Linked DNA regions of Phreatobacter oligotrophus. The protein of the gene in region 2 interacts with the protein of the main gene of each other region in a pairwise test. Links are inferred from orthologs where the notes say so. Each region holds a gene or a part of one and is shown on either strand. Other genes may lie near its edges.

Region 1 (2,869 bases), on a different replicon or contig from region 2:
GGCTCTGCGCGGACCGCGCGGAACCGCGTTGCTCTATGTGCGGAAGTCGTTTCTCAGCCGACTGGAGCCCCCCTACCTCGATGTCGTGTCGGCGCCCTACGGGCCCGATGGCGCAACCCTGCGGGACGATGCCCGACGGTTCGAGACCGGCGAAAATCCGTTTGCGTTGCAACTGGCGCTGGGTGTGGCGATCCGCGCAACCCTGAAGCTCGGCGTTCCGGCAATTCGCGAGAGAATCGACCGGCAAGCCTCCACGCTGCGCGCGGTGCTGGCCGGGCTTCCCGGTGTGACCGTGCATGACGCCGGACCGGTTCGCTCATCGATTGTCAGCTTTACCGTGGAGGGCCATACGCCGGCGAGCGTCCGTGACCGGCTTGCTGCAGACGCGATCACCGTGGGAGCCATCGCCGAGGCCTATACGCCGTTCGACATGCGGGCCCGGCAACTGCCGGCCATCGTCAGAGCATCGGTCAGCTACCTGACCACCGATGCTGAGATCGACCGTCTGGCCTCCGCCGTCAACCAGATCTCAAGAGGACGCTGATCGACTGCGAGTTGAACCGGGCCCCCCACAGCGCTCCGCCCGAATGGGCGGCAACCGGCCTGGACCCCTGCCCCTCACGCCTTCGGCTCGGGCCGGTGCTTGCCGCCCGGCCCCTGGCCGCGGCGATAGACCATCACCGTGCGCTTGAAGGTGATCACCACGTCGCCGGCCTGGGTGTAGCCCTTGGTGCGCACCGTGAGGATGCCGACCTCCGGCCGCGAGCCGGAATCGCGCTTCTCCAGCACCTCGCTCTCCGAGTAAATCGTGTCCCCCTCATAGACCGGGTGCGGCAGGCGCACCTCGTCCCAGCCGAGATTGGCGAAGACGTTCTGGCTGATGTCGGTGACGGACTGGCCGGTGACCAGCGCGATGGTGAAGCAGGAATTGACCAGCTGCTTGCCGAAGCCGGTATTGGCCGCATAGTTCGCGTCGAAATGCGGGTGGGCGGTATTCTGGGTCAGCAGCGTGAACCAGATGTTGTCGGCCTGGGTGACGGTGCGCCCGAGCGGGTGCTTGTAGACGTCGCCGATCTCGAAATCCTCGAAGAAGCGGCCCTGCCAGCCCGGCTTCACGCTCATCGCTCACTCCATCGGTCGCGGCCCTCGCGCCTTGGCCACGCTCATGCCGCAGACGGGGGCGGGCGACAACCCGGCCGGACGGGGGCGGCTCATTCGGCGATGGGAACGCGCCCGGCGACGGTGATCGCCTCGGGCGTCAGGTGGCAGCGATAGGCCAGCATCTCGACGCCGCGGCCACGCGCCCGGTCGAAGGCCTCGCCATAGGCCCGGTCGATGTCACGGGCCAGCGCGAAGGTCTCCGCGCCGCCATACTGGATGAGGAAGACCATCACCGCCCGGTGGCCGGCTGCGACCATGTCGCCGAGCTCCTCGAGGTGCTTGGCGCCACGCGCCGTCACCGAATCCGGAAACTCGGCAAGGCCGGGCTGGCGCATGAGGTGGACGTTCTTCACCTCGACATAGCAGGGTGGACGATTCCCCCCGCTCAGCATCATGTCGACGCGGCTCGCCTTGCCATAGGCGACCTCGCGCTTGAGGTCCGGGTAGCCGGTAAGTTCGGTAATGGTGCCGTCGCGGATCGCCTCATCGACGAGGGTGTTGGGATGGGCGGTGTTGATGCCGATCATCTCCGGCCCGAAGCCGACATCGGCCTCCACCAGTTCCCAGGAATGGCTGAGCTTCCGCGCGGGATTGTCGGATTTTGACAGCCAGACGCGGTTGCCCTCGCCCTGGAGCCCCATCATCGAGCCGGGATTGGCGCAATGGGCGGTGATCGCCTCGCCGCTGTCGAGGATCACGTCCGCCAGGAAGCGCTTGTAGCGCTTGACCAGGCGGCCGGGGACGAGCGGCGAGACGAAGCGCATGGGCGGATCAGGCCACCTTGCCCCCGAGCTCGTCCTCGACATGGGCGCGGACGATCTCCTCGAAGCTCGTCTCCGCCTTGAAACCGAGGGAGGCGGCGCGCTTGGCGTCGAAGCGGCGCGACCAGCCGGAAACGATGCGGATGATGAGCTCGTCCGGCTCACGGCGCACCAGCTTCAGCGCCTTGTCGCCGCCGATCTTGCGCAGCGCCTCGAGCTGCTCGCCGACGGAAGCGGCGACGCCGGGCATGGCGAGGCTGCGACGCCAGCCGAGCTGGGCCGTGTCCATGGTCGCGGCATGGATGAGGAAGCCCACCGCCGAGCGCGGGCTCGCATGGGTGTGCACCACGTCCTCGCCGACGGGCAGGATCGCCTCCTGGCCGACCAGCGGCTCGCGGATGATGTTGGAGAAGAAGCCGGAGGCCGCCTTGTTGGGCTTGCCGGGGCGCACGCAGATGGTCGGCAGGCGGATACCTATGCCGTCGAAGAAGCCCTTGCGCGAATAGTCGGCGAGCAGCAGTTCGCCGATGGCCTTCTGCGTGCCGTAGCTGGTGAGCGGGGTGAGGAAGAACTCGTCGTGGATGGCGTCGGGGAAGGGCGCGCCATAGACGGCGATGGACGAGGTGAAGACGACGCGCGGGTGATAGGGCGCCTTCACGCCCTCCTGGCGGATCGCCTCGAAGAGCTGGCGGGTGCCGTCGAGATTGATGCGGTAGCCCTTGTCGAAATCGACCTCGGCCTCGCCGGAGACGATGGCGGCGAGGTGGAAGATGACATCGGGGCGGCCGGCGACCATGGGGCCGGCGGTGTTGGGAAAGGAGATGTCGACGGCCCAGCTCGTCACCTTGCCGGAAAAGCCGGCAGGCGCCTCGGGCGCCACCACGTCGACCAGCGACAGTTCGGTGACCGGCTGGCCGCCGAGCCCGCCGTCCTTCACCAGGCATTCG
Region 2 (2,994 bases):
CGTGGACACGGATGTGCTCTAGGCCGGCGAGGCCGTCGGCGGCCTCGTGGATCGTCTTGATGCCGATATTGGTGAGGATGTTGCGCACGACTTTGCGCATGAACTGGTTGTCGTCGACGATCAGCACGTCGACGCTCGACAGAAGCTGTTCCGCCTTTTTGGAAATCAGGCCGTTCATGTGTCCGCCGCCCCTGTGGCTGTTGGGGGCACACTAGGGGCCGCGGCTTGAACCCCGGCTAAGCCGATCGAGTCAATTTGAATGAAGTTGCATTTTTGCGCGGAGCGCCGTCGAGGACAGCGGCGACTTCAATCCGTGCAGGAAGATCCAGGCCGGCGGGCGGGCATCGGCGAGCAGCAGGCCGTCGCTTTCGGTGAGGCGATGGCGGGCGAGGGTCTGGGCCGCGACACCGGCGCTGGCGCGAAGGCTGGCGCCCGGGCGGTCGATCACCGCCAGCGGCAGCATGGCGGCAATGCCGCGCCAGTTCTGCCAGAGATGGAACTGGGCGAGGTTGTCCGCCCCCATGATCCAGACGAAGCGCACGCCGCGGCAGCGCGCCTTGAGCGCGGCGATCGTGTCGGAGGTGTAGCGGGTGCCGAGCGCCGCCTCGATGCCGGTCACGGCGATACGCGGGTGGCGGGCGAGGCGCTTCGCCGCGGCGATGCGTTCATCCAGCGGGGCGAGGCCCCGGCCGCTCTTCAGGGGATTGCCGGGGCTCACCAGCCACCAGACCGCGTCGAGGCCGAGCTTCTTCAGCGCTGCCAGCGCCGCCAGCCGATGCGCCTCATGCGGCGGATTGAAGGATCCGCCGAACAGGCCGATCCGCATCCCCGGCGCATGCGGCGGCAGGACGAGGCGGGCGCCCGGCCGCGGCCGGCGGCGGGCAATGCGGCTGCCCTGCGGTCTCACGGACGGGTCTGTCCCGCGCCGCGCACCCGGTACTTGAAGGTGGTGAGCTGCTCGACGCCCACCGGCCCGCGGGCATGCATGCGGCCGGTGGCGATGCCGATCTCCGCGCCGAAGCCGAACTCGCCGCCATCGGCGAACTGGGTCGAGGCATTGTGCAGCACGATGGCGCTGTCCACCTCGGCGAGGAACCGGTCGGCGGCCACCTGGTCGGTGGTGACGATGGCGTCGGTGTGGTGCGAGCCGTAGCGCTCGATATGGGCGATGGCGTCGCCGAGGCCGGAGACCACCTTCACGGCGATGATCGCGTCGCCGAACTCGGTGGACCAGTCCTCCTCGCTCGCCGGCTTGACCCGCGGATCGACGATGCGGGTGAGGCTGTCGCCGCGCACCTCGCAGCCCGCATCGATGAGGGCGGTGACGAGCGGCTTCAGGTGGGTGCCGGCGCAGGCCTCGTCGACCAGCAGCGTTTCCGCCGCGCCGCAGACGCTGGTGCGCCGCATCTTGGCGTTGAGCACGATGTCGCGGGCCATGCCGAGCGGCGCCGCGCCATGGACATAGACGTGGTTGTTGCCGTCGAGATGGGCGAAGACCGGCACGCGGGCCTCCGCCTGGACGCGGGCGACGAGGCTCTTGCCGCCGCGCGGAATGATGACGTCGATCGTGCCGCCGAGGCCCTGCAGCATGAGGCCGACGGCCTCGCGGTCGCGGGTCGGCACGAGCGAGATGGCGGCGGCCGGCAGGCCCGCCTTCTCCAGCCCCGCGGCGATGGCCTGGTGGATCGCCCGCGACGAGCGGAAGCTGTCCGAACCCCCGCGCAGGATGGCGGCATTGCCCGACTTGAGGCAGAGCGCTGCGGCATCGGCCGTGACGTTCGGCCGGCTCTCGTAGATGACGCCGACGACGCCGAGCGGTACGCGGACGCGCTCGATGCGCAGGCCATTCGGCCGGTCCCAGGCCGACATCACCTCGCCGACGGGATCGGGCAGCGAGCGCACGAGGTCGAGGCCCGCGGCGATGGCCTCGACGCGGGCCGGATCGAGGGCGAGGCGATCGACGAAGGAGGCGGTCATGCCCTGCCGGCGGGCCTCGGCCACGTCCTCGGCATTGGCCTCGCAGATGGCGGCGGAGCGGGCGCGAATGGCCTGGGCCATGGCGGCGAGGGCAGCATCCTTCTGGGCCGGCGTCGCAAGGGCGAGGCGCCGCGCGGCAGCCTTCGCCTTGCGGCCGATCTCCAGCATCTGCTCTTCGGTGCCTGCCGCCTCGCCGATGGCGGCGACGCCGGCGAAGGTCGTCGCGCTCATCGCACGCCCCGCTTCCCTGGTCCTCTAGGGGACCGTGCGTAGCACGGCCGGCAAAACAGGTAAAATCACCGAGGCCGCAGGGGAAGGTGGAGGGTTTCGGCGGTTTGGTTAACCGGGGTTTAACGCTTGACCCGTGATCTAGGGGAGCGGTGATCCGAACCGCGCCGACACGGGCGCCATGACCGACGACCTCAATGCCCCGCTCGGGGTGGCCAGCGACCAGGAGACGAAGCGGCGGTGGCCGGCGCTTCCGCTCGTGCCGATCGCTGCCGGCGTGGTCGGCGTGATGATCCTCGGCATCGCCGGCGCCATCGCCTTCATCCACAATCCGCTCGGCGGCGAGCCGCGCGCCATCGCCGCCATCGCAGCCGCCCCGCCGCGGTCCGCCGAACCGGCGCCGCAGCAGCAGGCCTCTCCCCCGCCGGCCGCCACGCCGGCCGAGGAGCCGGGCAACACCATCTCCATCATCGACGGCATGTCCGGTCAGTCCCGCCAGGTGCGGGTGGCGGCGCCGCCGCCCGAACAGACGGCCGGCCTCGACCCGCGCCTCGTCGAGCGCACGGCGCAGGGAATCCTGCCGCGGGTCGCCCCCGACGGCAGCCGGCCGCGCGACGTCTATGCCCGCGCCGTGCGCCTGCCTCCCGGCGCCGATCCGGCCCAGCCGCGCGTCGCCATCCTCATCGGCGGCCTCGGCATCAGCCAGCAGAGCACCGCCGAGGCGATGACCAAGCTGCCCGGCGCGGTCTCCTTCGCCTTCGCGCCCTATCCGAGCGACCTGGAGCGCAT
Region 3 (3,151 bases), on a different replicon or contig from region 2:
GTCTTTTGCACACTGGGCAGGACAGATCAGCGCGGATGCCGCGGCCTCAGGCTGCGCCGTCCGACGCAGGTTTGCGCGACAGGACAATCAGAGGTGCCAGACGGCGGCCGCAAGGCCGCGGAAGGCATCCGGATACGAGGGTGGATGAATGCCGACGATCGGAGTGGCCGGGCTTGGCCGGATGGGCGCCGCCATGGCGCAGCGCCTCATCGAGACCGGCGCGAGCGTGGTGGTGTGGAATCGCAGCGCCGAGAAATGCGAGCCGCTGAGGGTCCGGGGTGCGACGGTGGCCGCATCGCCGGCAGCCCTTTCGAGCCTCTGCGACGTGATCATCACGATCCTCACCGATGCCGAGGCGATCGAGACCGTCTATCGCGGCCGCGACGGCCTGCTCTCAGGCGCCGTCGCGGGCAAGCTCTTCATCGAGATGAGCACGGTCCGCCCGCAGACGGAGCAGGCCCTCGCGCGGGATGTCGCCGCGGCCGGTGCGGCCTTCGTCGAATGCCCGGTGGGCGGCACGGTCGGGCCTGCCCTCAAGGGCCAGCTCATCGGCTTTGCCGGCGGTGACGCCGCGGCGGTCGAGCGGGCGCGGCCGGTTCTCGAGGCGCTGTGCCGCCGCTTCGACCATGTGGGCGAGGTCGGCGCCGGCTCCAGCTTCAAGCTCGCCATCAACCTGCCGCTCGCGGTCTATTGGCAAGCGCTCGGGGAGGCCTTCGCCCTGTGTGAACATCTCCCCATCGACCGTGCCAAGATGATCGAGATCTTCCAGGAGACCTCGGGTGCCCCGAATGTCCTGAAGGCCCGGGGCGCGACCGTGGCCGAGGCGCTCGGCGGCAAGGCGCTCGGCCCCGGGTTCTTCGATTGCGACGGCATGCGCAAGGACCTGCGCACCATGATCGCCGAGGCCGGCTCCAAGGGATACCAGCTGCCCGTCGCCGGGGCTGCGCTTGCGGTGTTCGACGAGGCCAGCGCCGCAGGATGGGGCGGCAAGGACTGCATGGAAATGCCGACCTACACCGTCAAGCGCGGCGCCTGATCCCAAGTCTCGGAGGGCGCTCCCGGTGGGAGCGCCCAACGCTGCGCTCCCGTCAGGTCGAGGGGAGCGCAAACAGCCGCCCGGTCCGGATCCTCAGCGCCACGGTGTCGCCGCGCGCCACGGGAACGTCCAGTCCCACATCGGCCTCGACCGGCGGCAGATCGTCGGCGAGCCGGATCTCCAGGCGGCGGCTGGCCGAGGCCCGGGTGATGGCGGTGACCGTGCCGGTCGCCGTCCCGGCTCCCGGGGCGACCACATCGACGTCGCTGCTGCGCAGGAAGAGCGCGGCCGGGCCGCCGGACGCTCCGGCCGGGGCCGGTCCGAGCGCGATCCCGCCGGCGCGGATGAAACCGTCCGCCACCGTCACATCGAGCCTTACGGCCTGGCCGACGAAGCCGGCGACGAAGGCATTGGCCGGGCGGTCGAGGATGTCGTCGGGTGATCCCAGCTGTTCCAGACGGCCGCGATTGAGGATGGCGACGCGGTCGGCAAGCTCGACGGCCTCCTCCTGATCGTGGGTCACGAAAACCGTGGTGTGGCCGGTACGCTGGTGGATGTCACGCAGCCAGCGCCTGAGGTCCTTGCGCACCTGGGCGTCGAGCGCGCCGAAGGGCTCGTCGAGAAGCAGCACCCGCGGCTCCACGGCAAGGGCCCGGGCGAGCGCCACGCGCTGGCGCTGGCCGCCGGAGAGCTGGCCGGGAAAGCGCTTGCCGATGCCGGGCAGCTGGACGAGCTCGAGGAGCTCCTCGACGCGCCGGCGGATCTCGTCGCGCGGCGGACGCAGGGCTCGCGGGCGGACGGTCAGGCCATAGGCGATGTTGTCGGCGACGCTCATATGGCGGAACAGGGCATAGTGTTGGAAGACGAAGCCGACCTTGCGGTCCTGCACGCGCAAGCCCGTCGCGTCCTCGCCGCCGAAATGGACCGAGCCGGCGGTCAGGGGTTCGAGGCCCGCAATGGCCCGCAGCAGCGTCGTCTTGCCGGAACCCGAGGGTCCTAGCAGCGCCAGAAGTTCGCCCGGGCGGATGTCGAGGTCGATGCCGTCCAGCGCCTTCGACCCGCCGAAATCCTTGGCGACGCCGCGGACGGCGATGGCCGTGGCGGCCGTCTCAGTGTCGGCCCTTGCCGGCGAGCGCGTCGCCGTATCGCCATTCGAGGAGGGACTTTGCACCGAGCGTGACCAGCGCGAGGAGGGCGAGGAGGGTGGCAACCGCGAAGGCGCCAACGAAATTGTACTCATTGTAGAGGATCTCCACATGGAGCGGCATGGTGTTGGTCAGGCCGCGGATATGGCCTGAGACGACGGCGACGGCGCCGAACTCGCCCATGGCGCGGGCGTTGCAGAGCAGGACCCCGTAGAGCAGGGCCCAGCGGATGTTCGGCAGCGTCACGGTGAGGAAGGCCTTGAGCCCCGAGGCGCCAAGGGTGAGCGCCGCTTCCTCCTCGGCCGTGCCCTGTTCCTGCATGAGCGGAATGAGTTCGCGGGCAATGAAGGGCAGCGTCACGAAGGTCGTCGCCAGCACGATGCCCGGCAGGGCGAAGATGATCTTGATGTCCCAGGCCGAGAGATACGGTCCGAGCAGGCCGTGGCTGCCGAAGACCAGCACGAAGACCAGGCCCGAGACCACCGGAGAGACCGAGAAGGGCAGGTCGATGAGCGTGATGAGCAGGCTCTTGCCCGGAAACTCGAACTTGGCGATGGCCCAGGCGGCGGCGACGCCGAAGACGAGATTGGCCGGCACGGTGATGGCCGCGACGGTGAGCGTCAGCGTCACCGCCGACCAGGTGGCCTCATCATCGAAGGCGGCGAGCGCCGCCTGGGGACCCTTGCGCAGTGCCTCGGCGAAGACCGCCGCCAGCGGCAGCAGCACGACGAGGGCGAGGAAAGCGACCGCCAGGAGGATGAGCAGCCAGCGGACGGGCGCGGGCTCCTGGAGCGGCGACCGGAAGCCGGCGTTGGGCGCGTCAGACATGGCCGTAGCGCCTCAGGCACCAGGCCTGCACGAGATTGATGGCGAGGAGGCTGGTGAAGGAGATGGCCAGCATCACCACGGCGATGGCGGTGGCGCCGACATAGTTGAACTCCTCCAGCTGCACGATGATCAGCAGCGGCGC

What was found.
Region 1: the proteins of C8P69_RS16685 (region 2) and sfsA interact in binary tests that used the Escherichia coli proteins (3 or more experiments, as listed by UniProt). The link is inferred for Phreatobacter oligotrophus from one-to-one orthologs.
Region 3: the proteins of C8P69_RS16685 (region 2) and C8P69_RS11265 interact in binary tests that used the Escherichia coli proteins (3 or more experiments, as listed by UniProt). The link is inferred for Phreatobacter oligotrophus from one-to-one orthologs.

Annotation. Positions count from the first base shown.
Region 1 is NZ_PZZL01000009.1:162,767-165,635, reverse strand. The notes cover bases 69-2,785. They hold sfsA (DNA/RNA nuclease SfsA), read right to left. Parts: upstream 1,926-2,785; coding sequence 1,212-1,925; downstream 69-1,211. Other genes in these bases: denD (D-erythronate dehydrogenase), read right to left, coding at 1,933-2,785; C8P69_RS18780 (MaoC family dehydratase), read right to left, coding at 619-1,122; C8P69_RS18785 (aminotransferase class V-fold PLP-dependent enzyme), read left to right, coding at 69-544. Outside these bases: more of C8P69_RS18785, read left to right, coding at 1-68; more of denD, read right to left, coding at 2,786-2,869. UniProt on the Escherichia coli protein: Binds to DNA non-specifically. Could be a regulatory factor involved in maltose metabolism.
Region 2 is NZ_PZZL01000007.1:214,667-217,660, forward strand. The notes cover bases 57-2,898. They hold C8P69_RS16685 (glutamate-5-semialdehyde dehydrogenase), read right to left. Parts: upstream 2,209-2,898; coding sequence 904-2,208; downstream 57-903. Other genes in these bases: C8P69_RS16675 (response regulator), read right to left, coding at 57-178; C8P69_RS16680 (nicotinate-nucleotide adenylyltransferase), read right to left, coding at 251-826; C8P69_RS16690 (divergent polysaccharide deacetylase family protein), read left to right, coding at 2,387-2,898. Also shown: more of C8P69_RS16675, read right to left, coding at 1-56; more of C8P69_RS16690, read left to right, coding at 2,899-2,994. UniProt on the Escherichia coli protein: Catalyzes the NADPH-dependent reduction of L-glutamate 5-phosphate into L-glutamate 5-semialdehyde and phosphate. The product spontaneously undergoes cyclization to form 1-pyrroline-5-carboxylate.
Region 3 is NZ_PZZL01000004.1:304,315-307,465, reverse strand. What follows is about bases 149-3,147. They hold C8P69_RS11265 (sulfate/molybdate ABC transporter ATP-binding protein), read right to left. Parts: upstream 2,208-3,147; coding sequence 1,089-2,207; downstream 149-1,088. Other genes in these bases: cysT (sulfate ABC transporter permease subunit CysT), read right to left, coding at 3,002-3,147; cysW (sulfate ABC transporter permease subunit CysW), read right to left, coding at 2,146-3,009; C8P69_RS11270 (NAD(P)-dependent oxidoreductase), read left to right, coding at 149-1,036. Also shown: more of cysT, read right to left, coding at 3,148-3,151. UniProt on the Escherichia coli protein: Part of the ABC transporter complex CysAWTP involved in sulfate/thiosulfate import. Responsible for energy coupling to the transport system.